DNA from 3 places in the Laedolimicola intestinihominis genome. Region 1 is predicted to be linked to each of the others. Evidence: riboswitches for the same ligand, from Rfam matches in the RefSeq annotation. Region 1 holds a riboswitch; each other region holds the start of a gene.
The links. Region 1 has a riboswitch for cyclic di-GMP ahead of WMO29_RS10620 (ABC transporter substrate-binding protein). Riboswitches for the same ligand answer to the same signal wherever they lie in the genome.
Positions count from the first base shown of each region.

Region 2: it holds a riboswitch for cyclic di-GMP, as region 1 does, so the genes downstream of both, WMO29_RS08085 (substrate-binding periplasmic protein) here and WMO29_RS10620 (ABC transporter substrate-binding protein) in region 1, are expected to answer to the same signal.
Region 3: it holds a riboswitch for cyclic di-GMP, as region 1 does, so the genes downstream of both, WMO29_RS11380 (hypothetical protein) here and WMO29_RS10620 (ABC transporter substrate-binding protein) in region 1, are expected to answer to the same signal.

Region 1 covers NZ_JBBMFE010000009.1:82,599-93,092, reverse strand. Annotated here, with positions in the region: gene rbr (rubrerythrin) at 1-169, shown strand, start outside; partial or broken gene WMO29_RS10645 (lactate/malate family dehydrogenase) at 182-603, shown strand; partial or broken gene WMO29_RS10640 (phosphohydrolase) at 594-845, shown strand; partial or broken gene WMO29_RS10635 (IS256 family transposase) at 948-1,124, shown strand; gene WMO29_RS10630 (sensor domain-containing diguanylate cyclase) at 1,520-2,875, shown strand; gene WMO29_RS10625 (hypothetical protein) at 2,868-3,026, shown strand; cyclic di-GMP riboswitch class I at 3,536-3,611, shown strand; gene WMO29_RS10620 (ABC transporter substrate-binding protein) at 3,711-5,555, shown strand; gene WMO29_RS10615 (ATP-binding protein) at 5,558-7,852, shown strand; gene WMO29_RS10610 (hybrid sensor histidine kinase/response regulator) at 7,995-10,494, shown strand, end outside.
Region 2 covers NZ_JBBMFE010000006.1:22,601-33,094, reverse strand. Annotated here, with positions in the region: gene WMO29_RS08090 (ATP-binding response regulator) at 1-1,535, opposite strand, end outside; gene WMO29_RS08085 (substrate-binding periplasmic protein) at 1,519-2,334, opposite strand; cyclic di-GMP riboswitch class I at 2,465-2,540, opposite strand; gene WMO29_RS08080 (hypothetical protein) at 2,653-3,381, opposite strand; gene WMO29_RS08075 (MATE family efflux transporter) at 3,455-3,955, opposite strand; gene WMO29_RS08070 (MATE family efflux transporter) at 3,849-4,382, opposite strand; gene WMO29_RS08065 (AAA family ATPase) at 4,670-6,157, opposite strand; gene addA (helicase-exonuclease AddAB subunit AddA) at 6,174-9,950, opposite strand; gene addB (helicase-exonuclease AddAB subunit AddB) at 9,947-10,494, opposite strand, start outside.
Region 3 covers NZ_JBBMFE010000010.1:116,717-127,210, reverse strand. Annotated here, with positions in the region: gene nagA (N-acetylglucosamine-6-phosphate deacetylase) at 1-292, shown strand, start outside; gene WMO29_RS11400 (class II D-tagatose-bisphosphate aldolase, non-catalytic subunit) at 391-1,686, shown strand; gene WMO29_RS11395 (hypothetical protein) at 1,754-2,947, opposite strand; gene WMO29_RS11390 (C39 family peptidase) at 3,101-3,994, opposite strand; gene WMO29_RS11385 (ATP-binding protein) at 4,123-4,320, opposite strand; gene WMO29_RS11380 (hypothetical protein) at 4,295-4,549, opposite strand; cyclic di-GMP riboswitch class I at 4,638-4,713, opposite strand; gene WMO29_RS11375 (ATP-binding protein) at 4,752-6,767, opposite strand; partial or broken gene WMO29_RS11370 (DUF6061 family protein) at 7,275-7,508, shown strand; gene WMO29_RS11365 (DUF1349 domain-containing protein) at 7,626-7,850, opposite strand; gene WMO29_RS11360 (MFS transporter) at 8,005-9,216, opposite strand; gene WMO29_RS11355 (helix-turn-helix domain-containing protein) at 9,332-10,228, shown strand; gene WMO29_RS11350 (DUF6040 family protein) at 10,405-10,494, opposite strand, start outside.

The DNA.
Region 1 (10,494 bases):
TGCACTTCTTAAGAATATTGAAACTGCACAGGTATTTGAAAAGAGCGAAGTTAAGGTATGGGAATGCCGTAACTGCGGACATATTGTGGTAGGAACTAAGGCGCCTGAAGTATGTCCGGTATGTAATCATCCACAGAGCTATTTTGAAGTACATGAAGAGAATTATTAAGGAGATGAGATTATTACGAAGAAGAAAGTGATTAATTCAAAAAAGCAGTAATGATAGGCTGTGGCTTTGTTGGTTCTGCATCGGTATTTGCTCTGATGCAGAGTGGCTTGTTTACAGAGATTGTCCTTATCGATGCAGATAAGAACAAGGCAGAAGGAGAAGCAATGGATATCAGTCATGGTATTCCATTTGCGAGTCCGATGAAAATATATGCCGGAGATTATGATGATGTGGCTGATGCTGCAATTGTTGTCATATCTGCCGGAGCGGGACAGAAACCGGGAGAGACAAGGCTTGATCTCGTAAATAAAAATGTAGCAATATTTAAGTCAATCATTCCTGAAATAGCAAAGAGAAATTTTGCAGGTATCATGCTTGTAGTTGCGAATCCGGTAGATATCCTAACTCAGGTAGCCATAAAGTTATCAGGACTTTACAGAAAACAGTTAAATCTAGGGCAGGAGCCTGTTCTTATGCTTTGGACTGTATAGAAGCAGAGTTGGTAAATATCAAAAACAAACATGGAAAAAGAGTGGCTTATATAAGTATACGCATGGCTGAATATTGGAAAATTCAAGGTGATGAATTACAAGATCTAGCCATGTGTGCTTTACTGCATGATAATGCTTTGAAACAATATATTTCGGAAGAACTGAAAAAGGATTCCGTCATTAATTGTAACACTTGACAATATGCATATGTAGAGGAAACGCATCAAGTGCTTGCTAAGCGAAACTTTGTGCTGGCAGTAAGAGGAGGTATCTTTGGTGATAAACCAACTGCTTACCGTAAGCTCAACCGTCAGAGAAGCGTATTCCCAAGTGATACAGCGCTCCTGAAAGCCCTGTATCTGGCAACTTTCGAAGCCATGAAAAAATGGACTATGAGCATTCGGAACTGGAGACAGGTCTACGGCGAACTCAGCATTATGTATGAGGGACGACTCCCAGAATAACAGAATCTCGTATTAAATAAGCAGATTGTGAACGCATGTGTTCACAATCTGCTTATTTCTACTTCTCCACCAGCTCCAAGCAAATTATTAATAATATCCTTCATTGCAAAACCAAACTTTGCGCGACTCTTTACTTGATCACCCTCACGATATGCCATGCAGAACAAGAGGATGGCAGGATTTTAAGAAGTCTCAAGTTCCGTTTTCCTGTATTTATCAATGAACAGGAATTATATGAACTTGATTGGGACAATGAAAGTACCGTTGAATCTGTGCTCCTTATGAGACGGGCAAAGCGGTAATTGAACAGAGTTTGAAGAGAAAAAACGTATGAATCAAATTGTTTCGTTGTTTATGTTTAGTTGTGGTGATTATGAGAAAGTAAAACAGGATGTATGGGGAAAAAACTGGTTGTATACAGCTTTTTTGCCGCGCTGCTGCTGTTCGGCATTATTACGGGAACGCTGATTGCACCGGAGGAGCTCACTGTCAACTACATTGTGTTCATACTGGCAGCGCCGCTGCTGTTTACCGCCAGAACGGCGGTCATGAACGGGCTGATTCTGAGCAGTATGCTGCTCTATATCGGACTTGCTTTCTTTGCGCAGCACACCCCAATTCTATCCAAAAACCTAGTGAATGTTATTCTGTACGGGGTGCTGAGTATGCTTCTGACTGCCATGATGATGCGAAGCAAGCTTCAGAGAATCCTGTACCATAAGGAAAAGGAAATGTTGGAAGTCAGCAAGCGCGAATCGCAGGAACGAATCCTGAATTACGAGAGATTCCTCACGGACATGGTTCGGTATGCCGCTTCAGAAGAAAATCCGGACAAAGTACTGAATCAACTGGTGGAGTATATCGGACAGCGTATGACCGCCGATCGAGCGTACATCTTTGAACAGAATGACCGCGGAACGTTTGACAACACCTACGAGTGGTGCAAAGCGGGCGTATCCAAAGAAAAAGATAACTTGCAGGATGTGCCGTATGAAGGCATCATTGAAGCATGGTTTGCACAATATCAAGAATCCAACAATGTCATCATCCATGACATTGAAGAATGCAAAAAAACAAGCGAAGCCATCTATGAACGGCTGAAACCTCAGGGTGTCAATACCCTTGTGACAGGGCCAATCAAAATCAACGGCAAGATGGTCGGATTCTACGGTGTGGACAATTCTCCCGAAGAGAAATTGCATGAGATCTCGAATCTGATAGATATGATCGAGTTTATGATCTCTTTTATGATAAGACTGCGCGATAATGCAGATGCACTGGAGCACAGTGCATTATATGACCAGCTCACAGATTGTAAAAACAGAAAAGCACTGGATTGGGCGTACACAGAAAAGCTGGAGAAGTATTTTCCCCTGGCGATTGTCATGTGCGACATAAATGGCCTAAAGGAAATAAATGACCAAAAGGGACATGACGCCGGTGATAAATTCATTGTGCAGACCGCACAGACGCTGAAATCTGTGTTCGGAAAGCGTCATGTGTATCGGTTTGGCGGAGATGAGTTCATTGCGGTTCTGCCAAACATCACACATCCGGCGTTTCAGAAACTACTGGAAACGGCAAAAAGCCAACTGGGTGCTACCGCGTCCCTCGGTACGACGATAAGCGGTACAAAGGACACGGATTTTGAGTCGCTTCTGAAAGCCGCAGATGTGGAAATGTATGAAAACAAGAAGCAATACTACATCGTGACAGGAAAAGATCGGAGAAAGCAGACATCACATGCTTGATAAAGGAAAGAAGTCTGCCCGTCCTCGCATGCATATCTTATTTCCAGTACAGGAGTATGCAGACGCAGATATGTATGTTGCGGTGAAGAAAGCCATCCAGCAGAAATATCCATTCTTCGATGCTTCCTTTTACGACTTACTATTTAAATGAAAACTGTGTAGTAAGCCGGGGATATTTATATATTGTACAGTACAATGGGGAATGTATTTATAAGATCAACCTTTCCAATACGGTGGATATCTTAAGTATGGTGAAATTCATCGCAACACGTTGACAATCGTGAATGAGTTGATAAGATAGTAGGAAGCCTATTGTTGTCTGTGGAGAAATCTGCGGATAAAATAACATCTTTGTGTGAAAAGCGTGATATCAGTAAATATAGATTATCACAGTTTTTTCAAGAAGATAATTCAGAGAATCTGACAGAAAAACAGAAAGAAGTTCTAGGGATATGGAACGATCTGAGTACAAATGAGCAGGAAACAGTAATGTCAATGCTGCGTGGACTTCGGAAGTAGGAGAACAGTTCGAGTATATGTATCGGCTGTTCTTTTTTTGTTTTTGAACGTTAAAACGGTAATTTTTTTCTTGTGCATAGTAGAACGTTAAAGTATAATAAAATTAGTTTTTTTGCATAAGTTTAAAAGCTATATCTATAATAAGGAAATCGGCAAACCAGATGAAAGTCTGGGACGCAAAGCTACAGGGCCTGTAAAATGGCAGCCAGTTGCATAAAATGAGGTGCACTGTCTGTCTGACGGTGCTTTTTTACGGTGTTATTTCGTAGGCGTAACAATAATGATTTTATCAGGAAAGAATGAGGAAAATAAAAGTATGAAAAAGGCAAAACGTTGTCTGATTGCAGTGGTGGCAGGTGTACTTGTAGCATCTGCTGTCTTGTCTGGATGTGGACAGTCAAAGAAAGAAGTATCTAAAAATGATGATCATCTTACCGTTTATCTGTGGGAAAATCGTTTGATGAAAAATATTGCACCCTATATCCATGAACAGTTTCCTGATCAGGATATTGAATTTATTATTGGTAACAATGATACCGATTTATACAGTTATTTTAAAGAACATGATGAATTACCGGATATCATAACAGTACGTCGATTCTCTGGAACAGATGCACAGGACTTACAGCCTTATCTTATGGATTTTGCTTCTTATGATGTTGTTTCCAAGTATTATTCTTATGCGGTGCAATATTATAAGAATGAGGAGGATGAAATCCAGTGGCTGCCAATCTGTGGTATTCCGCAGACGATCATTGCCAACAAAACACTGTTTGATCAGTATGGCGTAAAGATTCCAGAAAATTATGAGGAATATGTACAGGCCTGTCAGCAGTTTTATGATAATGGCATAAAACCGTATTCCATGGATCTTGGTGAAGACTGGTCTAATAATGAAATCATCCAGGCAGCGGCAATCGGTGAGTTTACAAGCCTGGATGGTATTGAATGGCGAAACGGTGCAGAAACTGCAGTGGATGAAGTAAAGTTTGATGATGCATTATGGAAACGTATTTTTTCAGAAACCAGCCAGTTTCTGAAAGACTCGCACTTTGGTAAAGAAGATATCAATATTGACGTCGATACAGGAACCCAGATGTTTGTCGAGGGAAAATCAGCAATGTTTCATGGACATCCGACGATTATGCAGCAGCTGCAGAAACAGATGGATGCGGAGCTGATCCGTATCCCTTACTTTTCACAGACATCGGATGAATCCTATGTGTACATGACTCCGTCCTTAAACATTGCATTTAACAAAAACCTGGAAAAAGACCGGGAGAAACTGGATACTGCACTGGATGTGCTGGACTGTATGATTTCAGAAGAGGGGCAAAAGCTGATTGCGGGTGGAAGTGGTGTTATTTCATTGAATACAGATGTTCCAACCATGATGCAGGATGTGCCTGGACTGGAAGATGAAATTAATAATAATGCTGTTTATATCCGATATTCCGCCCAAAAATCATTTCATGCAGGTCTTGAGGCTGTTCACGGATTACTGTCAGGGGAAATGGATGAAACACAGGCTTTTGATACTTTGCGCAGTGTAATGAACCGTAAAGATTCAGAAGAAAAAGCAACGGTGAATTTTGAAAATGAATATTCCATTTCACTGAACGATAGAAGTGGCCGTGATGCAGCATCTTCCATTTTAACTACGATCAGAGAAGAAAATGATGCACAGCTGGCTCTGACACCATATTATTATTTCACTTCTTCTATGTACAAAGGAGAATGCACCAATAGCCGGGTTGGCATGATGACAGCGAAGAGTTCAGATACAGCATTATATTTTGCAAAAATGAATGGTAAACAGGTTTGTGAACTCGTGGAAAATTATCTCGCCGATGCGGATGAGAATTTTTATGTAACCAATAAATACGAATTACCAATTGCATCCGGTATGAAAATGATCGTCAATCAAGAGGAAAGTGGATTTTCGTTAAAGGACTTAACAGTTAATGATAAGAAAATAGACAAAGAAAAGGAATACTCGATTCTTCTTACAGACACCACAATGTCTGTTTTGAAAAAAATAAATCCGAAATGTGAGATTGAGCAGCTTAAAGAGACAACATTATCAAGTGCATGGATCGAAGCAATGTCAAAAGGACAGCAGCCGTCAGCACCGGAAGACTATATAGAGGTTGAACAGTAAAAGTGGAGATAGAACAAACGGTAAATAAAAGAAAAAAAATAACAAGGCTGTTGCTTATACTACTTATTATTCTTTTAAGCTTAGGTTGTATCAAGTATCTGATAAGTAAGTCTAAGAAGTATATCAGCGAAAACGGAAAAAGCAGTATGGGAGCTGTTGTTGAACAGATACAGCAGACCTATGATCTTCAGGTGAGTGGATACTACAGCCAGCTGCAGTTGGTTGAGGAATTTTTACTTCATGAGAGGGAGCTGTCTCTTGAAACGGATGTGAACAAAAGTTTCTTTGAGGCATGGGAAAAAGAATCGGAAAGTACACTTATATTCCTTCAGGAGAATGGTCAGGCAATATCAGCAGGTGGAACAAAAATGCGGATTGATATGCCAAGTAAACTTCTGCTGGACTTAAAGAATGGATACAATATTGGAAAACTGGTGCGTCTTGATTATGATCAGAAGAAAAAAGACGGTTATCTGGTTGCAATCCCATGTCAGGAATATACGATCAATGGGGAAACTTATACGGCAATTGGAACTGTGTATGATCATTCGAAACTGGATTCCATGTTAAAACTGAAAGGTTATGATGGGAATGCATATTTGTTCATGTTGGATCATGACGGAAATATTACGTATACGAACCAGAGTGGTGATAAATACCTGCGTAATTATTCTTTGTTAAAACATTTAAAAGGGGAACAGGCTGTTACAGAAGAGGAAGCTGATTTGTTCAAAAAGAAGTTTGATAACAGGGAATCCGGAGTTGCACTTTTGGGAAAACAGAACCCCTATTATCTGGGGTATTGCCCGATAGAAAGCAACAACACCATTTTGGTATGCATTGTGGCAAATGGAGTTGTTGACAATGTGCTGATGGATTACCAGAAAATGGTGCTGTTTACAACAATACTCATGGCAGGTTCTATACTTTTACTTTTTGCCGGATTATTCTACAGTATTTCCAGACTTAGTCTTGCAGATCAAAAAGCAGAATATGAAAAAAGAAATAATGAACTTCATTTACAAACAATGAAGGAAATGGAAGTAGTCAATCAAAAACTGAAAAAGGCAAAGAACGTTGCAACAGAGGCTTTACAGACAGCTGAAAATGCAAATAAGGCGAAAACGGATTTCCTGTCTAATATGTCACATGATATTCGCACACCTATGAATGCAATCATTGGTATCACATCTTTGATCAGACATGATGCAGGTAATAAAGCAAAAGTTATAGAGTATGCAGATAAAATAGATATTTCATCACAGCATCTGTTAGGAATTATCAATGATGTTTTGGATATGAGCAAGATTGAGGCAGGAAAAACGGTTTTTAAGTACTCTGATTTTTCAATTTTGGAATTTATGCAGGAACTTGACACTATATTTCATTCTCAAATATATGAAAAGCAGCAGACTTTTACAGTCATAAAAGAAAATATTCACCATGAGTGGGTGAATGGTGATCAGGTTCATTTGATGCAGATTTTCAGTAATCTGCTGTCTAATGCCATAAAATATACGCAGGAGGGTGGAAAAATTCAGCTTCTGGTAGAAGAATGTGAGACAAAGTCATCTGTCTATGCAAAGTACCGCTTTTTAGTCTGTGACAATGGTATGGGAATGTCGGCAGATTTCAAGGATACAATTTTTGATGCGTTTACCCGTGCGGAAAGTTCCCTTACAAACAAAATACAGGGAACCGGACTTGGAATGGCGATTACTAAGAACCTGGTTGAGGCAATGGGAGGTACCATTGATGTGGAAAGTGAACTGGGACAGGGAAGCTGTTTTGAGGTTCTCTTGGATCTGAAAATTGCAGAGGATAGAACGGCCGCTCTGGCAGCACAAGAAGAAACAGATGAGCAGGATGGTAATATCCTGCAGGGAATGAGATTCCTGTGTGCAGAGGATAATGAGCTGAACGCAGAAATCCTGACGGAGCTGTTAAAGATTGAAGGTGCGGAATGTACCATCTGTGAAAATGGCGAAAAGATTTTGAAAACATTTGAGCAGTCTGCTCCAGGTGATTATGACGTGATCCTGATGGATGTGCAGATGCCTGTTATGAATGGTTATGAGGCAACGAAGGCAATCCGCAGAAGCTCCCATGAACTGGCAAAGACGATTCCGATCATTGCCATGACTGCCAATGCATTCTCAGAGGACATTCAGCATTCTCTGGCAGCCGGTATGAATGCACATATTTCAAAACCGGTTGAGATGAAGGTGCTGGAAAAAACAATCAGAAGTATAAAATCTGGTGGGGGGGGTACAGAAATGCAGGCTACTGAACAGTGACAAATGGATTTGATACGGCAGTGCAATTTTATTAAACCAGGAGGTTGACAAGGAGATGTATGGAGAAATATATTTGACAGACAGACAGACAGACAGACAGACAGACAGACAGACAGACAGACAGACAGACAGGAGATTTAATATGATTTCGAGAGCAAAGAAATATGTGGCAGTATTATTGGCTTTTGTATGCATGTGTATGATATTTTCTCCCCTGACTGCATATGCAGCCGAGGACAGTTCGCAGCATGAAACTGTCAAAGTCGGTTTCTTTGCCATGGATGGATACCATATGATAGATGAAGAGGGGAACCGTAGCGGTTATGGCTATGATTTCCTTCGGTTGATGGCCCGTTATTGGGATGTAGATTACGAATATGTCGGATATGATAAGAGCTGGGATGATATGCAGCAGATGCTTGAAGATGGCGAGATTGACATGGTAACATCTGCCCGCAAAACACCGGAAAGAGAAGAAAAGTTTGATTTTTCACGTCCAATCGGAACCAATTATGGGATGCTGACCGTCCGCAGTGACAACAGCACGATTGTGGACGGCAATTACAGCACTTACAACGGTATGCGTGTGGCGCTTTTGAACGGAAACACCCGGAATGAAGAGTTTGCGGATTTTGCAGACAACAAAGGATTTACATATGTTCCATCTTATTTTGATACGACCACAGAAATGGATGAAGCCCTTCAGAGCGAAAAAGTTGATGCGATTGTTACCAGTTCTCTGAGAAAAACAAACAATGAGCGAATCGTGGAGAAATTTGGCAGCAGCGATTTCTATGTCATTGTTAAAAAGGGCAATACAGAATTGCTGAATGAGATCAATTATGCGATCGATCAGATGAATGCGGTTGAGGGTGACTGGAAAACGACACTTTATAATAAAAATTATGAAAGCATCGAAACTAAGAATCTGGAATATACGGAGAAAGAAAAAAGTATTATTTCACAGTATTCCAAGGACAACCCGCTTCATGTTCTGTGTGATCCGACCCGTTATCCATATTCTTATAATGAAAATGGTGAGATGAAGGGTATTATCCCGGATTACTTCCGGAAAATTGCAGACTATGCCGGGATTTCCTATGAGTTTCTTACACCTGCCACCAGAGATGAGTATATTGCTTATCAGAAAAATAAGGAAACAACAGATATGAGCATCGATGCACGCCTGGAAACAGATAACTATGCTGAGACGAATAAATGGGGGATTACGGCACCTTTCATTACGATGCAGCTGGCAAAGGTGACACGGCGTGACTTTGATGGAAAAATTAATGTTGTTGCTACTGTTGACCAGACAGCAGCAAATTCAATTGCAGATGCAATGGCACCCGGTGCAGAAAAACTGATGTGCAGTACCCGACAGGAAATGATGGAAGCTGTCCGTGAGGGTAAAGCAGATGCTGCCTTCGTCTACTATTACATGGCACAGGCGTTTGTGAACAGTGACACTACGGGCACCATGACATATACTATGCTGGAACAGCCTACATTCACCTACCGTATGGTAATTTCATCAACTGAGAACCATGCGCTGGCTGGTATTCTGACGAAAGCAATGTATGCCATGCCCCAAAATCTTGTTGAAGATCTTGCAGCACAGTATACCACATACAAAGCAACAGAGCTGACATTTGTTGACTGGATCCGTCTGCATCCTGTTGTTACTGTTTGGGTTCTTCTTATTTTTGGATGGCTGCTGACTACTATGGCTGTGATCATGGGGCGTCTCAGTGCAAGAAAAAAAGCTCAGAAGGTGGCCCAGGAGAAAGCTGAGAAAATGACGGAACTGGCAGAGTATGCACAGGCTGCAGACAAGGCAAAAACAACATTTCTGTCACATATGTCCCATGATATGAGGACACCGATGAATGCAATCATAGGATTTACCGGTATTGCAATGAAAAACAATCCGTCAGACGAAGTGAAAAATTGTCTGGAAAAGATAGACGAAAGCTCAGAGCATTTACTGTCGCTGATCAATGATGTCTTAGATCTGACCCGTATCGAAAGTGGAAAAGTGAAATACAATCCGGTACCGGCGGATGTGAAAAACATTACAGATTCTGCATTGAATATTACAAAAGGCTTTCTTACGAACAGGGATATCAGCTTTAAGATCCAACGTGAAGAAGTAAAGATCCCAAATGTACTTGTGGATCCTGTACGTCTGCGAGATGTGCTGGTTAATATTCTGAGCAATGCCGTGAAATTCACTCCGGATGGGGGGACGATTACCTTTGAAGCCCGGTGTCAGGAAAAGGGCGGGGATGGATATATAAATATGCGTTACCGCATTTCGGATACTGGTATTGGCATGAGTGAGGAATTTACAAAAGAAGTTTTTGAGGAATTTGCACAGGAAGATTCCGGTGTGAGAACGCAGTACCATGGAGTTGGACTGGGGATGGCTATCGTAAAGAAGTATGTAGATATGATGGGTGGAACCATTTCCGTGCAGAGTAAAAAGCATGAGGGAACCACATTTACTGTGGATATTCCTTTGGAAATTACAGATAAGGAATGTAATAAGTCAGAAACAGGTATTTCTGAAAAGTTAAATCTTACAGGTGTGAATGTCCTTCTTGCAGAGGATAATGAGCTGAATGCAGAAATTGCGACCG
Region 2 (10,494 bases), on a different contig from region 1:
ATTCCGATTCCTGTATCCCGGCAGACAAATTCCATTGTCGTCATTCCGGGCTGTTTGGATGGAATTTCTATGCAGCTGATATAAATTTCTCCGTTTTCTCTGTTATATTTCACCGCATTCGACAGAATATTCATCATCACACGTTTCACATACCCCGGACTTCCAATAAAATCGCGGTGTGTAATTTCTTTTTTCTCCCACATGATCCGGATATTCTGTTCTGCAGCCATCTGCTCGATCACAACAAATACTTCCCTGAAAATACTGCTCAGATTAAACGGAATCTCTTCCAGAACGATTTCACCTGACTCAAGCTTACTCATGTCCAGAACATCGTTTACCAGCTCCAGCAACAGATTAGATGCCTCTTTAATCTTTGTCCTGTATTCTGTCTGCTTCTCCATATCATCTGCGTAATGGTCTGCCATATTGACCAAACCGCAGATTCCATTGATCGGAGTCCGAATATCATGGCTCATCCGCTGGAGAAACTCCGTTTTTGCCTCATTGGCGGCTTCTGCCTTTTTTGCAGCTATCAGAAGTTCTGTCTTATATTTTTCATCTTTTTCCTGTTCCTGTTTCTGATGTGCCTGCTTTATTCTGTATGTCCAGAACCAGAATGTGCTGAATATCAGAAAATAAAGAAAAATAACACTTATCACACTTAATGGAAGATTACTGAATACTTCCGTATCCGAAAGATACGCATAGATATAATAATCACGCTGCTTCAGCATGATTCCGTAGCATCCGGCTCCTTCGTTCTTCAAATGATAAATGTGCTGACTGTCTGTATGCTTTTTCATTGCCTGAACAACTTCGTTGTCGGTTGTATTCTGCCCTAACAGGCTCTCATCATTGCTGGCAACAACGATTCCCTCGTCTGCAACAATAATCGTTCCATCTTTCTGGACACTATAACCATTTAAAAGCCCTTGTATCGTCAGCGTATAGTTTCTGGCAAATTCAGGAGATGTGTAATAATAGGTCGCAACGATACCTGGTGCATCTTTTCTGGCACAGGCTGCAATGTCAATATGTGATCCGTCTTTCCTGTTAAACCGTTCTGAATAAGTTCTTTCTTCATATCCGTCAAAATCCATGATAATGTCTTTTTGCAGATACTCCGTGATCTCATTAGTCAGAGACTCATCCATACTGTATTCACAGTCCATCTTTCCCTCTGCATCCAGTATAATGATACCATCCACCCAGAGAGTCTGCAGGTTTTCTTTCAGAAAATCCCGACTTAGCTGACCGCCGTTTTCTATTTCCGTATCGATATTCGTGCTCATCTGTCTAGCACTTTCAATGGCACGGAGAAGACTTTTGGATTCCGAAGATTCATTATAATGGGTGTAGGTGGAGCACTGCACTTTCACATAGTTTACAATCTCCACCATTCTTTTCTCTGCTTCCGCTTTTTCTGCGTGGAAGAAATAAAACAGAGAGACTACTGCCACACAGATTCCAATCAAACCTCCGAGCAGCTGGATCCGTTTTTCTTTTTTCTTTCTCTTAATATCCAAGATCATCCACCTCCAGGTACTTCCGGGGATCATCCAGGTATTTTTCAATGATTTTCAGGGATGTGCCATCCTGACGCATTTCTTCCAACGTCTGCCCCATCTGCTCACAGATTCCTCTGTCATCATCTTTTGCAAAAGCGACACCTATTCCGGTGATCATCAGAGGCTCTTCCAGAATACGGAAGCTTGCATCATAATCCTTCATATACTGAACGATAGATTCCTCGTGTGCTGCAACTGCATCTACATATCCTTTTCCAAGAAACGTATAGATCAGCTCCCTGTGTCCCAGGCTGATCAGATTACCCAGCTTTGGAATTCTCTCATCCGTCCGATTCAGGAAGATGCCTTCCGGTTTGGTTGTGGACTGGACAGCCAGGTTCTTTCCCTCCAAGTCACTCAGTTTATAGATATCACTGTTCTCATTTACCGCAACCACCTGACGGCTTGCTATGTACGGTCCCGCCCAGCGATAATCGTCAAGGCGTCCTTCCATGGAAAAACAACCCATGATACAGTCAATCTCTCCGCTCTCCACCAGTTCCTTTTTCTTCTCCCAGTTAATCTGGACAACCTCCACCTGATAGCCCATTCTTTTGAATGCTTCCGTAGCCAGTTCTACATCTATGCCCGTCGGCACACCATCCTCATTCAGATAATTATAGGGTGGATAACTGTCGCTGCCGAGTGTAATGACCGGCTTTTCGGTTTCTTTTTTACTGCTGTCTGTATTTTTACACCCTGTCAGGGTGACTGCTAAAATTCCCGCAAGCAAAATGCCTGCAATTATTCTTTTTCCTTTCATTTTTCTTCTATTCCTGCTATTCTGCTATTTTCCTTTTTTACAATATCAAAATATCCAACAATTCCTATGTATCTGATGAAGCTTTATTTTACCATAAAAAAGCACTGCCAAACAGACAGTGCACCTCATTTCATGCAACTGGCTGCCATTTTACAGGCCCTTTAGCTTTGCGTCCCAGACTTTCATCTGGTTTGCCGAATATCCTATTAAAGCTTTTAAACTCAAGCGAAAATATTGATATCATTATACTCCCATATTCCACTGTACGCAAGCAAAACCACGCCGTTTTGATGCTTTTAATGCTTTTGAAACGACGAATCATTGAGATTGATCAAGATTCAATCCTTTTTTCTGATACTTCGACCGAATCAGCCACTTCTGATCAATCTTCCGCACCCCATCTTCAAACCGGATATGCAGATTCACCGAGCCCGTTTTCTGCTCTACTTTTTCCACCCTGCCATGCCCGAATTTGGGATGAGACACCTGCTCACCGATTTGATACTGAATTACGCTGTCTTTCGCTTTCTTATGCTCCTGCTCCCGCCGATACCGATCCCGCAGAGGGACCGTCTTATCGTGAATCGGATTTTTCAGGACCTTGTCGTAATTATGCTTCATCAATGCCTCGCCTGCCTTGTAATAGGGCGTCGGTGCTGCGCCCACCAGGGAACAACAGTATTTCCAGGCGCTGCCGTGGGTGCCTGACTGCCACTGATACTGCTTCGGAATCGGCATATTGTACTGCATGTAATGGGCGTATTCATGGCGGTAGAGATCTGTCCGCTCCTCTTTGCTCAGCGGATGCTTCACCGCATAGCCGATAAAAAGCAGAGAAAAATGAAAATGCTCCTTCTCATTGTGACTGCCCCGGGTGTAGGAGCCCAGACAGTCCGTATCCATGCCGAAGGTAATCGGCACCATAGCCCCCTGTAGGTGAAATTTCCGGTCAAGCTGCTCGTAGAGATTCTGGATCTGCGTCCGCAGAATCGGAATTTCTTTCTCCAGATTGGCCTTTAAAAACAAATTATCTTCAAAATTTTCCATACCTGTTCCTCAAATACTCATTTTCTGTGGTTCCATTCACGCGACTCGCGAAATCATTTCCCTTAGGCTGTCCTTATAACTGCCCCTCACGCACCATTTTCCGCCAGGTGTGTACAAAGTAAAGAATCTCCGCCACCGACGTGATCGTCCAGGAGAAGAAATACAGCAGATAAAGTGACGGAATCGTATGAAAATATGCGAAAACCGTGTAAATCCATGCAATTCGAAACACGCAGGATCCCAAAATCACGATGACCGTCGGCGCCACGCTCTTTCCAAGTCCTCTGGAGGCCGCAATGGTGCAGTCCATAAAAGCCGAAATCATATAGGAAAAGGCCATAATCCGGATTCGCTGCATGCCCACATCCAAGACCGCCGCCTCGGTGGCGAAGAGGCTTAGAAACTGCCGCCCGAACACAAAAAGCAAGCCGCCCAGAATCGCGCCGATGGCAAAGGAATAAAACAAACTAATAAAATAGCTTTTTAACACCCGCTTTCTCTGCCCGGCGCCGCGGTTCTGCCCCATAAAGCTGGTGCAGCCGGTATAAAAAGCGTACATCACATTGAAAATAATGGTATCTGCGTTGGTGGCTGCCGCATTTCCCGATACGGTCACTGCATCGAAGGAATTTACACCGCTTTGAGCGCCTCATCAGATGTGCCAGAATCAGAAATGCCGACAGATACTGGGAAATAGCGCTGGCCAGAGCCACGCCTTCCGCCGCCATGTGACACTCAATAACGAAAAACAGGTTCAGAATCACATTGATTACACCCGCAAAAGCAAGATACATCAGCGGATGCTTTGTATCGCCCGAAGCGCTCATGACGCCGTTGCCAAAATTGTAGATACCCATAGCCGGCATGCCGACGGCATAGATTTTCAGATATAAAACCGCACCATCAATAAGCTCCGGCTTGGTGTTCATCAGCGACAGCATCCCCTTCGCAAAGGAAAAACAGATTCCGCCTGTCAGAAGTCCTATAAGGCCGCAGAGCAAAAAAGCCGTATGAATGGTCTTTTCCGCAGCGAACCGCTGACCATTTCAATCCCCTTTGATTGTTTCATATTTTCACTCATGGTAAATCTCTCCCTCACTAGAGCATACTATCTACCTTTCTTTTTGTAAATATGGAAATTTTGACGGAGTCATGGGATATTTTCTCTTGCGAAAAACGCAGCAAGAACCCCATACCTCACAAAATGAAACAGATAGCTTCCGATCTCAAAAATGACGCAGCTTCCCATGGGGTAACCTGCGCCATTTCGTTCGTCTTATATAAAATTTTATCCTAACAGTTCTTCCACCATCTGTGCATCAAATTTCACGGCTTTTACTTCATTTACTTCAATCTGGTACAGCGCATTGGCCGCGATATGCTCCGCCGCCTGCTCCAGGTCGCGGATTCCGGTCGTATCCGCATACTTGGCAATGACTGCGTCCAGGCCTTCCGGCGTCACGATGCACTCATCCTTACGAAGGCTCATGCGCTTCAACACCTTCGGCAACGCAAATTTGGAAAAAATCACCTTTTTCTCTTCTTCCGTGTAATCCGGAATATCAATCACCGCAAAACGGGACATGAGCGGCGCGCTGATCTGGCTCTTATCGTTGGCTGTGGCGATTGGGTACACGCCTACGGTGGGCACCATACATTCCATGTAGTTGTCGGTGAAGCCCAGGTTATCCAGCAGTGTCAGCAGCACATCTGCGGGATTGCCGTTGCCCTTTCCGGCGTTGGCCTTGTCCAGCTCATTGATAATGAACACCAGATTGGACTCGCCTGACATGGAAAACGCCTCCATGATGATACCCGGCTTCGCGTTGGCATAGACACGGGAGCTTCCGGTCAGCTGCTCCGGATCGTTGATGGAGCTCATGTCCAGGGTGGTCCACGGCAGCTTCAGGATACGCGCCACCGCATAGGCGATCTGGGATTTTCCGGTTCCGGCCGGTCCCACCAGAAGCAGTCCGTAAGCCGGAAGTGTATGGGTACGGTTAATCTGTATGATGGTTTCGATAATACGCTGCTTTACTTTCTCCATGCCGTAGAGCTCTTCATCGAGAATTCTGCGGGCTTCCTTCGGATCAATGGCTTCAAAATAATTGCTCTTCCATTGAATATTCATCATAATGGACAGGGCCCTCTGGGCGTGACGCTTTTCCTCCGGGGATACTTCATGGGAGTGGGCCACCGCCAGGTTTCTTCTGGCCCAGAGCTGAATATTGTCCGGAAGTGTACGGCCTGCACAGGTCATGAAATCAGTGATGCTCTGGAGACTGGTCAGCTTCATGTCGTCGCCGACCTCGTCCTGATCTTCATCCGTTTCTTCCTCGGAAGGCGCGTTGCTGGCAAAAAGCCGGTCGATCATAAACTGCAGAAAGCCGTCCTCTGCGGAAAGCTTGGTGCCGCCGCCAAAGGCTGTCTCCCGAATCTTGTATACGGCATATCCGTCCTCCCGGTTGGCACCGGACAGGCGTACGTGGATCTGATGCTCGCCCAGCCATTTGATCAGGCTCACAAAACGGGCGTCAATCAAAAGAATATCCGCGTTGAATTTTCCGTCTTCTTCCTTGAATTCAAAGGCCGTCTGCTTGGCCGGGTTCGTGAATACGCCGCAGGAATGATGCTCCCACTGACGCTTTGTATTGTCAAGCAGAAGAATCGGCTGCTCCGGGCTGGCCTCTGTGCAATTAGTGCGGTATGTAGTATAGGTACACTCCGGCTCCTTCGGGGCGCCTGCCGGGGCGCTGTTAAAATCGAATACTGGCATGTCGTTACTCCTTTATCTATCTTTCGTAATAATCAATTTGTGCGGAACTGCAAGCTGACGTTTTTTCTCCGCTCATTATACACAATCTATTGTGGGGATTCAACCGGAGAGCATGTATCTCCTCTTCCAGGCAGAAGGAATAAATAATCTTCTCCTTTACCCGTTTTCCGGTGAGCCGCTCCAGGGTCAGCTGATAATAATCCAGCTGCTTTTTGTATTTTTTCAGAAGTTCTCCACCGTCTTTCACGAAATCGGTCTTATAATCCACAACCACGATCTCGTTTTCCCCATTTTCATTTTTTTCATAGAACCAGGCGTCAATGATTCCCTGGATCAGAACCGGCTCGTCGCTTCCGCAGCCGATTTCAAGCTCCCGGGCGGGCATCCGGATTACGAAGGGCTGCTCTGTATGGAATTCTTCCCGAGCCCGGGCTGCGCTCATGCGCTTCGCCAACGGCGTCCGTGCAAAGGCATAGATATCGTAGGGGCGTACCACGTCCGCCTGCTCCTGCGTCATCCGCCCCTCTTCCACCAGCCGCGCCAGTCCTTCCTTCACCTTTTCCGAATGATACAATTCCCGGAAATCCAGACATTCCAGAGCCCGGTGATAAGCCGTACCTCTGGCTGCTCCGCTGATCGGTTCCTTCTCTGACATAAACCGCGGAATATAAGGCACAATTTCTTCCGCCGGATAGAGAAGGGTATCCGCATCCTCCTCTTCCGTCTGTCCCATTTTCTTCAATTCTGATACACTGAACTTGCCCTGCAGGGTGATATCCTCCTGCCACGGGTAAGTGTCGGACAGCTGTTTCTCCAGAAGCTTCGCATACTCCTCGTCTGTTCCCGGAAGCTCCTCCGGGTGGGCGAAAATCTCCCACTGTTCTTCCTTTTCCATCTGCCGGATCAGCGCTTCTTCCGTCTGACCTTCCAGTGTCACTGTTTTTACTTCGAAGGGACTCTCCCCACTTCCCGCCACAGCCGGAAGCACCCAGTCCAGGTAAGTTCCTGCCGTGGAAATCGTGCGAAAAGACAGGCTTTTTCCCATCTTTTCCTCCAGCTTTGCCGCACTGCCCAGCAGAATCAGTTTTTCCTTCGCTCTGGTAAATGCCACATAGAGGACGCGCAGCTCCTCTCCCAGCATCTCCAGATCCAGAGCCTTTTGCAGCACCCGTTTGGGGAGCGAGGCGGTGCGGGTACGAAGCTCGGCGTCCACCCAATCTACGCCTACGCCCAGCTCCGGGTGAATCACGACCCGGCTCCGGATATCCTGCCGGTTAAAGCTCTTGCCAAGTCCGGCCACGATGACAACAGGGAATTCCAGACCTTTACTCTTGTGAATGGTCATAATACGGACCGCATTTTCATTTTCACCCAGAATACCGGCCTCGCCGAAGTCTTCCTTATAGCTCTGCAGCTGCTCCATATACCTTACAAAATGGAACAGTCCCCGGTAGCTGGTCTTCTCAAAGGCAATGGCTCGCTCAATGAGCATCCGCACATTGGCCTCCCGCTGGGTCCCCGCCGGCTCTGCCGCCAGGTAGTCGCCGTAGCCGGTGATCCTGAGAAGCTCCTCGATGAGTTCATGGATGGGGAGGAATTCGGCATGTTCGCGGTAGGTGCGGAGATTATGGAAGAAGGTCTGAAGTTTCTCCTGGATTTGTACTTCTATTGTACACTCCGCATCCTTCCCTTTTGCATCTTGCTTTTTTACATTTTCCTTCTTTTTCTTTTCTGCATACTTTCTGCACGCCTCATGAAACTTCACATCCGGATACGCGCTCTTAATCTTTGCCAGCTCCACATCCGTAAATCCGCCAATCATAGATTTCAGCACCGCCGCCAGCGGGATATCCTGTCTGGGATTATCCACGATACGCAAAAGATTTAACAGGGTCTGAATCTCGATCGTGGTAAAATATCCGGTCCTGGATTCCGTATGGGCCGGGATACCCGCCGCGTTCAATACCCGGGCGTACACATCACCCCATCCGGTCAGGCTGCGGAGCAGAATCACAATATCCCCATAGCGCACTGATCTAAAAGCTCCGGCTTCCCGATCCCAGACTTTTCCCTCTGCCATGACCCGGCGGATGCAGTCGGCTGCCGCATGGGCCTCCAACTCCCGGTCGGTCAGCTCGGCCTGGTCCGTGTCCTCTGTCTCGGGCAGGGAATCCTTGTTTTTCTCTAACAATAACAGTTCTGACACGTTAATTCCACTCTCCGGCTCCGGCATCTCCGCTCCCAGATACAACGCCGCCGCGCTGTCATAGGTGATGCCGCCCACGGCTTCCGTCATCAGCTTCTCGAAGACATCGTTCGTCCCCTCCAGCACCTCTCTCCGGCTTCTGAAATTCTTATGCAAATCAATCCGAATCTCCGCCGCCTCATCACTCTGCGGATAAGTATGATACTTCTCCATAAACAGCTCCGGCCTGGCCAGACGAAACCGGTAGATGCTCTGCTTCACGTCACCCACCATGAACACATTGGGAATGCCCTGTCCGCGGCTTACGCTGTTTAGAATAATCTCCTGAATCAGGTTACTGTCCTGGTACTCGTCAATCATAATCTGTGCGTACCGGGCAGACAGCTCCCGCGCCGCGTCGGTCGGCACAATCTTCATCCTGCTATCCTCTCCGGTCTCCACATCCTCCACCAGAATCTCCAGTGCCAGATGCTCCAGATCCGGAAAATCCGCCAGATTTTTAAGCCGCTTCTTCTCCTGATACCGATCTGCGAATTCCGCCGTCAGGGAAAGCAGCACCGCCGTCGTCGGAGCCGCCTTCTGAATTACATCCAGTACACCGGTAAGGGGCAGATTGAAAAACTTCTCTTTCAGGTCCTTCAGGCTCTTTTTCATACTCTCCCGAAAGGCCTTAATCTGATTCTTCCGTTCTTCTTCCACATTCGGATCCTTCTTTGTGGAAAGCCGCGCAAAGGAAAGATCCGTCAACCGCTCCCGGATGTTCTCATAACCACGGCAGCTCAGAAGCTCCTGCACCTGAAGCAAATCCGCCTGTACCGCATCTTCATACATATAAGGTCCACCAGGCAGATGGCAGATATCCAGCATTCTCCGAATTTCCTGTTCCAGATCCGCAAATGTCCGGTTTACATAATTCATCAAAAACTGCATCCAGGGACTACGCTCCAGATCTCCCTCCGTCTGCGCCCTATAAGGCTCCATACACTCCGCAAGCCATCGCTTCGGGTAGGGATAGCTCACCGCAAACTCATAGAGCTGCAAAATCAGATTTTCAATGGCCACATCGCTTTTTCCGGTGGCATAGACCTCCACAAATTCCGTGAATCTTGCCCGTTCTTCCGGATCCTCAGCGCCGTAATGCTCCTCCAGAAGCTCCTGCACCACATCACCTTTCAATAGCTTCAGCTCGCCCTCGTCCCCGATACGGAACGCCGGATCCAGATCAATCTGATGAAAATAATTTCGAATCACATACTGGCAGAAGCTGTCAATGGTGGTAATCTGCGCGCTGTGAATCAACGTCTGCTGCTTCTGCAGATGTTCATTTTCCGGATCCGCCTCCAGCCGTTTCTCCAGGGCCAGCCCCACACGCTCCCGCATCTCCGCCGCAGCGGCTTTCGTAAAGGTCACCACCAGAAGCCGGTCCACATCCAGCGGTTTTTCGTCCTCGCCCTCTCCGCAGACCAGAGAAAGAATCCGTTCCACCAGAACCGCCGTCTTACCGGAACCGGCAGCCGCAGAAACCAGCACATTTTTATTTCTCACATCAATGACTTTTTTCTGTTCCTCGGTCCATCTGACGCTCACAGTTCTTCCTCCTCTATCCGCTTCCAGATTTCATCATCCCCGAAAATAGGCAGTCTCCGCCTGTGAAAGCCCCCGGTCTTGCTGTCCAGCCCACAGACGCCGCTGTAGGCGCAGTAATCGCAGGCCGTCTTCCCCTTCAGTTCGTATGGATTCACGTCCATCCGGCCATCCAGCACCTCTGAGCCAATCTTCCGGATTTTTCGGTTGACATAACGCGAAAGTGCCGCGAACTGTTCGCCGCTGGCCACCGGAGAACCGGCACGCAGGGAACCATCTTTATTATAAGCAATGGGCAGCACCTGTGACCGTCCCGGCATAGACTGATCGAGGCGCTTAATAATCTCCGGATCCCCATTGATAAGCCCATTTGGTTTCAGCTTCTCCAGTACCCGGGCTGTCACATCCGCTTCCTCTCCATCCATATCCAGTACCGGATCCTGTATCTGATAATACAGTACGCCAGCCGGGAGTACCTCTTTGTCAGGATGCTCCTTCTTCATCAGCTCCATGGCCGCGTTCAGATAAATCACCAGCTGCAGCTGCA
Region 3 (10,494 bases), on a different contig from region 1:
CTTCGGTGGAAATGAGATTATCATTTACGAGGACGGAAGCGCCCATCTGACCTCCACCGGCGGACTGGCAGGCTCCACCCTGCGTCTGAATCAGGGACTCAGAATTCTGGTTGAGGAAGCTATGATTCCGTTTAATTATGCATTGAACGCATGCACCATCAACCCGGCGCGCTGCCTGGGTCTTGACGATCATAAGGGAGCTATCGGCGTAGGCTATGACGCGGACATCGTAGTTCTGGAAAAGGATTATACCGTGGCTCAGACATACTGCAAGGGTGAAGCACAGCTGTAAATTCAGTTTATAATTGCTAACTTTTTGATTGCATTTTTCAGTCACTATGATTATAATAGGGCTGCATTTATACCGTTTATATAAGGAGGATTATCACCATGAAACACCCACTTCAGAAAATGATGGAAGACCGCAGAAACGGTATCAAAGCCGGCATTCCTTCCTACTGTACTGCCAATCCGCTGGTACTTGAGACAGCACTGCGCCGCGCAAAGCTGCTTGGCCGTCCGGTGCTCATCGAGGCAACTGCCAATCAGGTAAATCAGTACGGCGGATATACCGGAATGGTTCCGAAGGATTTCTATAAAATGGTTCTTGAGATGGCAGAGAAAATCGGCGTACCGGAAAACCAGATGATTCTGGCCGGCGACCACTTAGGACCGCTGACCTGGCAGAACCTGCCGGAGAAAGAAGCCATGGACAAGTCTATTGAACTGGTATATGAGTATGCCCGCGCAGGCTTCACCAAGATCCATCTGGACACCAGCATGAAGGTTGCCGACGATCCGGAAGGACTTCTTTCCACCGAAACCATCGCCCGCCGCGGCGCTATCCTTTACAAGTCCGCTATGAAGGGCTATGAAGAACTGAAGGCGGAGAAACCGGACGCTATGCGCCCCGTATTCGTTATCGGAAGCGAGGTTCCGATCCCGGGCGGCGCTCAGGAGGCTGAGGATACTCTGGCAGTTACCAGCCCGGACGCATTCCGTGACACCGTAGCTACTTACCGCCGTGTCTTCAAGGAGGAAGGCATCGAGGATGGTATGAACGACGTCATCGCAGTCGTTGTACAGCCCGGCGTAGAATTCGGCGACGATCAGGTCTTCCTGTATGACCACGATGCAGCTGTAGACCTGTGTGCAGCATTGAAGGAATATCCGGAAGTATGCTTCGAGGGACATTCCGCAGACTACCAGAGTCCTCAGAGCCTTCGCAACATGTGCCAGGACGGCATCGCCATCCTGAAGGTAGGTCCGGCTCTTACCTACGGTCTGCGCGAAGCACTGTTCGCTTTAAGCTTCATGGAGAAGGAACTGGTTCCGGAAGCAGAGCAGGCACACTTCATCGAGACTCTGGACGAAGTCATGATGAAAAACCCGGCCAACTGGCAGAAGCACTACCATGGCGACGACAAGCAGCTGGCACTGGCAAGAAAATACAGCTTCTCCGACCGCGCCCGCTACTACATCGGCCAGCCGGAGGTAACGGAAGCTATGGATAAGCTTTTCGAGAACCTGCGTAAATACCAGATTCCGATGAACATGCTCCACCAGTACATGCCGGTATCCTACAATAAAGTTCGCGATGGCGAGCTGGAGCTTGACCCGAGAGAGCTGGCTATGGACGGCGTGACCAACTTTATGATGGACTACGAGTACGCAGTAGCACTGTAAGCTTTTCTGAAATCTGAAACTTTAAAAATGCTGGAGATTCCAATAAAAACGAAATCTCCAGCATTTTTTACTTCATCTCATCCTTCACGTGAGCCATCACTTCATCAATATTATTGTGAAACCCATTCGCATTCAGCCAATCCATCCGTTCGCTGTCCAGTCGGAATTCAGATCCCATATTCTGATAAAGGCGCACCTCATTGCTGATCCGATTCCCCGGTTCACCGTATAAATCATCGTAGCTGCAGATGATAATCACATCCTTCTGCCCGTCCCCGTCATAATCCTGAAAGCTGACTGCCAGCACCTCCTGAAACAGCAGCGGATCCCGGTAGCCATTTTCCGTAATTCCCGGAAAATCATAGATTTCCGCATTATCCTGCACCAGGGAAAAGCTCACATCCTGATTGCCGTACATGGTCTGGCCCGGCGCATAGGAGGTAAATATCACCTCGCCCCAGCTTCCACCCAAATCTACCTTAAAGCTCTGGTTATCGATCCGGTAAATGGATCTGGAATAGGTCAGGCTGTCGTCGAACACATTGGAAAGAATCCGGTAATCCTCTCCATCCGCCTGTAAGGTCAGATGACAGGAATGCACATATGGCCGGTAATTCTCATCCCCCGGTACGCAGTCCAGCTCATAGACGCCCGCTGACAGCTCACGTCCGCTGACGCAGGTGAAGTTTACATAATTCGTGTCTCCATGCTCCGTAACCCAGACCTTTGCCTTCTCCAGATAAAACCACGGCAGCTCCCGGCTCATCTCGTCCAACGTACAGCCAAGCCTTTTGGTCAGAACATGGTTAATCTGTTCCGTCGTAAGCCGGACACAGTCCGTCTCTATATCTTCCCGACCGGATATCTTCAGATATTCCTGCCGCTCCGCGGCTGTCAACGGCTCCGTGGCCATGCCCGCGCCCGAATAAAAGATTTCCCCCAGATCTGCGTCCTTCGGATCCCCGTAATCCGACAGCAGAAATCCATAGTTGCCACCGTTATCGCCCTCGTTGATCCAGTCGGTGAATTTCTGCAGCTCGGCAGTGGTCAGATCGCGGGCGTCTGAGGTATCTGCTGTGTTGGTTGAACCTGCCGCCTCTGAAAATGTCTCCGCTGTATCCGCCGGATCTACTGTCTCTCCTGCATCGTCCTTCATAACCATGTCTGCATTGCCTGTATCCGACTTTTTTGAAACTGCGCAGCCGCCAAGGGCTACCACTGCGCACAGGCTCCATATCAGAGCATTCATTTTTCTTTTCATGCAGCCCCTCCTTTTATCCATGCACCCGAGCTTTTCAGATTTTCTTCATTTTCATTACGGATTGCTGTGAAATTTTCCTATTTTTCTTATTGTAACGTATTTCCTATCTTCTGGCTATCTTTTCTTTCCGTTTTTTGTAATTTTTAACAATTTTCAGCAACTGTAAGCCCACAGATTTTTCATCTGATTCATCAGCTTCTGCACATCCCAGTGTTGTTTTGTCCGTTTCACGCTGTTCGGATCCTGCAAAATGATGTCGCCGTTCTTATCCACGCCTGTCAGCACCAGAAAATGTCCCGCATTCGTGAAGTCGCCCGGGCCCATCACGCAGATAATCGGCTGACCCGCCTCCAAGGTGGCACGGATATGCTCCGCATCAAAAATCACGCTGGAGACGGTAAGCCCCAGCTTTTCCGCACCGCTGCTCATCAGAGCCCAGGAAGAACCGGACCCATCCACATAATAACCGTTATCCTCGGCCATTTTTGCCACCTCATAGGGATTCCACTGCGTATCGCCAGTCAGACCGCAGGTCACCATAGACAGACAGGTGGGTCCGCAGCCTGTCACTGCCAGAAAATCGCTACCATAGGTTTCGTATCCCCAGCGCTCATCCCACTGCAAAAAATGGGGAATCTCTCCCTTCATCACGTCTTTCGAAATGTCAATTTCTTCCAGTCCCTTGTATTTCGGATAATCCAGCACGAAATCCTTCGTCTCTGGGTTGCGCTCCACCAGCGCAATCAGGCTTTCCGGGTAACCCTGCTCCCGCAATTTCTGCGTATTCACTTTTCCAAACCCGCAAAAAAGATTTAACGCTGTATAGGCCACCAGCACCAGCAGGATCGCCTCCAGAAGCGTCCCGAGCATGGACGCCAGAAAGCGGATGCGGGCCTTTTGCCGATTCCGACGGCGTCCGCGGCGGTGGTTTCCTGTATTTCCACTCCGGTGGCGGACATCCGTTCTGCTTCTCCGTACATCCCATTCATCTTCCGGATCTGCTGTGCGCTCATCCCTGTACTCTGCTTTATTTTTCTGTCTGGTCATGGTAGTCCCCTCTTCTTTCGTTGTATAGGTTCAGTATAACAAAGGGATTTCCATTCTTCTTGTACATTCTCTTTCGAATTTCTTATATTTCTCTTATTTTTTCTTTCTTCTGTTTTGTGGTCAATGGATCATTCTGCCAGAAGAATATTCCTGCCTTCAAGGATTTCACTGCTTGATTCAGAGCTTTCAGCACGTTTTTTTACATAATAGCTTTCATCCGCTATCCTGTGTTTAAGTATAACTGTAAAGGTGCTGCCCTTTCCCGGTTCACTCTCTACATCTATGGTTCCGCCAAGCAGATCAACATATTTCCTGACGATTGACATGCCCAGTCCGGTTCCTGCGAATGAGTTCGTAGCCATATCCTCGTCTTACACCGTTTTTATCGACATAATCAAAGGTATCCTCAAAGGATCCGATACGGATGATCTGTGGCTGTTTTTCATCATTATTCTTTTCCGCAGCCCGGCAATGTACTGATAACATCATCCACATTCCTAAAACTACAAATATACCTGCAAATAGTACGGCTGATTTTTTTCGACTTTTATCCATTATTCTTTTCTCCCCAAATCATCAGGTTATTACACACCACAAATCTAAAGGGAAAAATGCACTGCCTTTCCAGACAATGCATCTTAAAGGTTGCAGCTGGCTGTCATTTTACAGACCCTATAGCTTTGCGTCTCAGTCTTTCGACTGATTTGCCGATGAATCTTTATTGGTATTATATTGTACATTTTTTTGAAGCTGTCTATTATAAATATTTCATCATTGTTGGCACAAGAATGTTCATATCAACAGGCTTTGCAACATGAGCATTCATTCCAACAGAAAGAACCTTTTGTGTATCTTCTGCGAAAGCATTGGCCGTCATCGCAATAATTGGGATTCTGGCTTTTTTCGTATCCTTCATCTTTCGGATAGTTAATGCAGCGTCATATCCATTCATAACAGGCATCTGAATATCCATAAGGATCATCTTGTAATAACCAGCATCCGCTTTTTCAATCATATCAATGCATGCAACACCATCATTTGCAGTCTCAACAATACAGCCTTCTTCCGTCAATAGTTCCTTTGCGATTTCAGTGTTGATCTCATTATCTTCGACTAATAAGATTCGAACACCGTTCAAGCAATTCTTACTACTCAGATTACTATTTTTTTTCACCAGAGAATCTTCTTTTGACGCTTTCCTGCAAGGAATCGTTACTGTAAATTGGGAACCCTCACCCTGCTTGCTTTTCACTTCTATTGTGCCATCCATGAGATCTACAAGCTTTTTTGTAATGCCCATTCCGATGCCACTACCATCAATATGACTTAACGTAGTGTTACGTTCTCTTTCAAAAGTTTCAAAAATACGCTTTTGGAATTCTTCAGACATACCAATTCCATTATCGGTAATGGTAATGATCAGATTGCACCGGTCTTCTTTTTCACAGGATTTCTGTACAACATTACAGGATATCCTACCTCCTGTATTTGTATACTTTATTGCATTGCTTATAATATTAAGACAGACTTCTGACAGGTGCGGTGCATCCATATATACATACGGATACATGATTTGTTCTGTCAGGGAGAGAGTTTGATTTTTTCTTTCTGCCTGTTGTTGGAACATAATGATACAATTTTCAAAGCACTCATGAACATTCGAAACAGTGTATTCCATTTCGACCTGATTATTTTCAATCCTTGCAAGATTCAGAACATTACCAAGCATCGACAGAAGTTCTTTTCCGCATATTTGAATTTTTTCAAGGTATCTGCCAAGTTTTTCTGTTTCTTGCAAATGTCTGGTCGCCAGTTCTGCATAACCAATAATCGCATTCATAGGCGTCCTGATATCATGGGACATATTGAACAGGAATGTCGATTTTGCTTTATTTGCACATTCTGCTTTTAATTTAGCCTCCCGTAATTCTTCCTCTTGTCTTAATTCCCGCATTTTTTCATCTGTCACATCTCGATTTGCAATCAGCACGGATGTAACATTTCCATTTTTATCATAACTCTGAGGAACGACCATAGCAAGAAACCATGCTCCTTCCTTTAGTTTGAATTCGGAAGACATAGATTCTTTATTATGAAGCCGTGCCGCCATGGTCTGTATATCAAGAAATTCCATATACTTCTGCGCAAACGGTTCTGCCATCACCCTTTCGATAATCTCGATCTTAGGATTCCATTCGGTATAATCTTTCATATCAATAATCATTTTTCGACTTTTTTTGACAAGCTCAACACGCTTTGTTTTTAAATTCAACCTTAAGATTAAATAATATGCAGTTCCTAATGCATGAAAAGCCTGCCGGGTTTTTTTGACCTGCTTTCCCAAGGTAACAGGGAACTCTTCACCGTCCATTTGCTCCAAATCCGGCGTTGACTGATGCAGATGCTGAACCAGCCATTTTCCATTCGTCCACCTATAGATAATCGTAAATCTTGTCTCCATTTTGAAACAGATTGAACCATCTTTAAACAGACCAGTAAAATCTACTGTTCCATGTGCAAGAACATGATCATCATCTAGTCTTTCTTCCTCCTGATATAAATTTTCTATTTCAAGTCTGATTTTATCTCTTCGTTTTACATCAAATTTAAATGATTCCAAAAACTCATGCAGATTCCTGAAAAGCTCATGTTTCCCAGTTCCGATCAGACTGACATTTTCATCAAAATAATTTTCTATACCCAAATCATTTACTGATTCAGCATTAATATATATTTTCATAAGTTGCTCTGTGAGTTTTTTGAAATTATCCATACGGTTTCCTCTCGCTTAGAAAGACTTAAATGGCTTTCAGTTTAAATTTTAAATTTACATATAAAATCGTTTGCTTTATTATATCACAGCGGTATACTATTCTGCCAACATTTTTTCAAGACAGGTGTCCTTAATCTTCCAATACTCTTAGTTCTGCAAACTTGAATTGAGATTTCATATATTCAAAGGGATTTAATAATTGTTATATTTTATTATCAAATATCTCTCAAGCCCTTGAAAACACTAAGTTTATCGCAGGTGAGTTTTCCCTTATTGTTTCCCTTGTATTATATTGTCCCATGAGTATTTACGAACTCTGATAAGGACAAAAACAAGGGCACAAGAGGTCCGGTGGACCTCTGCTCTGTGCCGACCGAAGCGGCAGCGGAGACCAAGATAATCCTCTAAAACAGTATAACATAAAATGAAAACGACATGGTGAACTGATTGAAATGCTTCTAATTTTTGTAACGAATGATTGATTGGACGATAAGGAGATATGATACGATGAGAACAATATTTGCAGAATACAATCCACAACGCAACAGCATTGATGTGTATACCAGTGCTGGTATGCTCCGTATTGACTGTTGGGAAGCTGAGAAAGATTTATAAACCACACCCGGATCAGTCTGTTCATTAAACGCACTTGCCATTGATGAACCACTTGAATATGCAAAATTATATCTTGATGGAACGATGCAAATATGGGTGGATGCAGATGACACTCTTTATTTATAATGTTAAATAATCCCCAAAAATTCTAAAATTTTTCGGGGATTATTTTTGGCTTATATTTATTATTCAATTTAACTGATAATGATTCTCATATGAGATTTATCTTTAGAAATCATACCATCAATCACGCCAGTCTGCATCTGATTCCCATTTACATTCCGTAATCTGCATATTTGAAAATGTTGCCTTATATGAGCCTTCTGTCGGGCTGCATGCATATATTCCATAAGTAATTTTTTCTGCACCTTCCCACATATGGAAAATACGCATTTGTCTGAAATTTATGCCATCCTCACTGCATTCAATACAGTAGTCTCTGTCCCTTCGTGAAAAACGATACCACATACTTTTAATATCAGAGGATACCCCTTTCTGTAAAAATTACAACTTTATCCTCACTAATTTGTACCTGCTTTGGTTGACGTATCCATTTAGGATTGTTTTTCAAAAATTCCACCTTTTTTCTCACTTTCTTTTTTATTTTAATAAGCAACTATATTTAGTGCCTACTTTTCACTGTATTATAATTAGTAATTTTCTTTTGTCTTCTGCAAAGAATGACTCCTATAAGTAGCAACACTGGAAAAATAATTCCTGCCAAAATTCCCATCTTTAGGTTATCCCCAAAAGCTCCTGATACCATTCCAACCAATGTAGGACCTCCTGAACAACCTATATCTCCACCTAATGCCAGCAATGCAAACATGGCTGTTCCCCCTTTGGGCAAAGCTGCTGATGCCTTGCTGAAAGTTCCAGGCCACATGATTCCCACTGAAAGCCCACAGACAGCGCAGGCAATCAGATTTAATAGCGGAATCGAGAATAATGAAATCCCTAAATAGGATAAAATACATAAAAAACTACTATAAATCATAAAGTGTTCCAAATTGATACGGTCACCATACTTACCATAAAACAATCTTGATATTCCCATTAGAACCGCAAATGCCATCGGCCCTGCTAAGTCGCCGGCTGCCTTTGAAATTCCAAGACCTTTTTCTGCAAAAGCAGAGGCCCATTGACTTACTGCTTGCTCACTTGCTCCTGCACATATCATCATAATCAACAAAATCCAAAAAATTTTCATCCAAAACAATTCCTTTAATCCAAGTCCGGTATCTCCATCCTCAAGCAATGGTGCAATGGGAACCTTTGAAAAAACAAAAGCATTTCCAATTGGAATTACCGCCCAAATAATGGCTAATATTTTCCAGTTATCTATACCGACTACATAAAAGAACACGGTTGATATGAGTACAACTCCGGCGTGTCCCCAGCAATAAAAAGAATGCAACAGGCTCATTGCTTTTTCCTTATTGTCGGATGGGCAAGCCTCAACAACTGGACTGACTAGGACTTCCAAAAGTCCACCACCTACCGCATAGATCATTACAGCAATCAAAATTCCAATAAAGGAAACTGGTAAAATCTCTGGTAAAACTGTAAGAAGGAATAATCCTGCCGCTGCTAGAACATGAGCTATAATCATTGATATCCGATATCCTATTTTATCAACAAATCTGACAGAAAGAAAATCAACCAGTAGTTGTATCCCAAAATTAAAAGTCACTAACAATGTAATTTGGGAAATTGGAATATGATAGCATTTCTGAAAAAACAAAAAAAGCAGTGGTGTAAAATTATTAACGATAGCTTGTACAATATAACCTACAAAACAGGCTGTAATTGTCTTATTATATTGGCTTTTCATTTTGTCCTCCTCTAATAAATGTAATTATATCGTAAACTTTATATCTAGTCATTGTATAAAATCATATATTTATGGTACAATATAACAAATTTTATTATTTATGAGGAAATATAGCATGGAGACTTTTAAGATAACTACAGATGAAACACTACGAGAAACCATCCAGCATGGCAACAATCGTTATCCATTTGCATACTATCCTGATAATATTTGGAAATTTGACTTCCATCGCATTGACTGGCATTGGCATCATGAATTAGAATTTCTTTATACTGCTGAAGGTACTGCGCTCTGCCTTATAGGTACAAGTAAAATAGAACTACATAAAGGTTGCGGCATATTTATCAATAGCGGTGTCCTGCATCGTTTTGAAGCACAAAGCAGTACATTTGCACCTAATATTGTTTTTTCGCCAACCCTATTAGCACCCGAAAACAGCCTCATTTACGAAAAATATATTCTTCCTGTGATAAGCTCGTCTGTTCCATATCAAGTTTTCAGTCCATCCAACACATTTGGAAAACAGGTGCTACAACTTTTGTCGCAAATTTGTACTATTCAGGAAACTAAGCCGGATAATGAATTATGTACTATACAACTTTTATTTCAGCTTTGGAACATATTGCAAAAAAATATGGACTGGACTTCTGATTCTAACAGTATTCATCGATTAAATCACAAACAAGCAAAATTACAAGCTATGATGCAGTATATTCATGATCACTACATGGAAGAGATTACATTGGAGACGATTGCGGCATCGGCATCTATCAGCAAAAGTGGAGCTTTACACATTTTTCAAACTGGCATCCACTGTTCTCCGGTAGCATATCTAATTCAATACAGACTAGCACAGGCTGCTGAACAACTTTATATCACTCAAAAATCGGTTTCTTCCATTGCAGAAGAAACCGGATTTACAAGTTCCGGCTATTTCTGCCGGAAGTTTAGACAATATTATCATATGAGTCCAAATGAATACAGAAAGAAGAAAACAGAGGAAATTTCTTAATTTCTACTTTCTGTATTCATACAATATTTGGAGATGATGTTGTTTTTCGTTTTATTATCTGTATCAATTATGCTGACAATATACTATTTATGCATCATATTTACAATGTTCAAAAGATAAAAGTATTCTATATGCAAATGGATAGATTTATATATTTTATCTATCTGTTTGCAATTTTAATAATGACTCCTTGTATCCCGCCAGCCTTTCATATACCACCTGATTGCAACATATACCAGTTGCACGAATAATAAGAGAAATAGCAG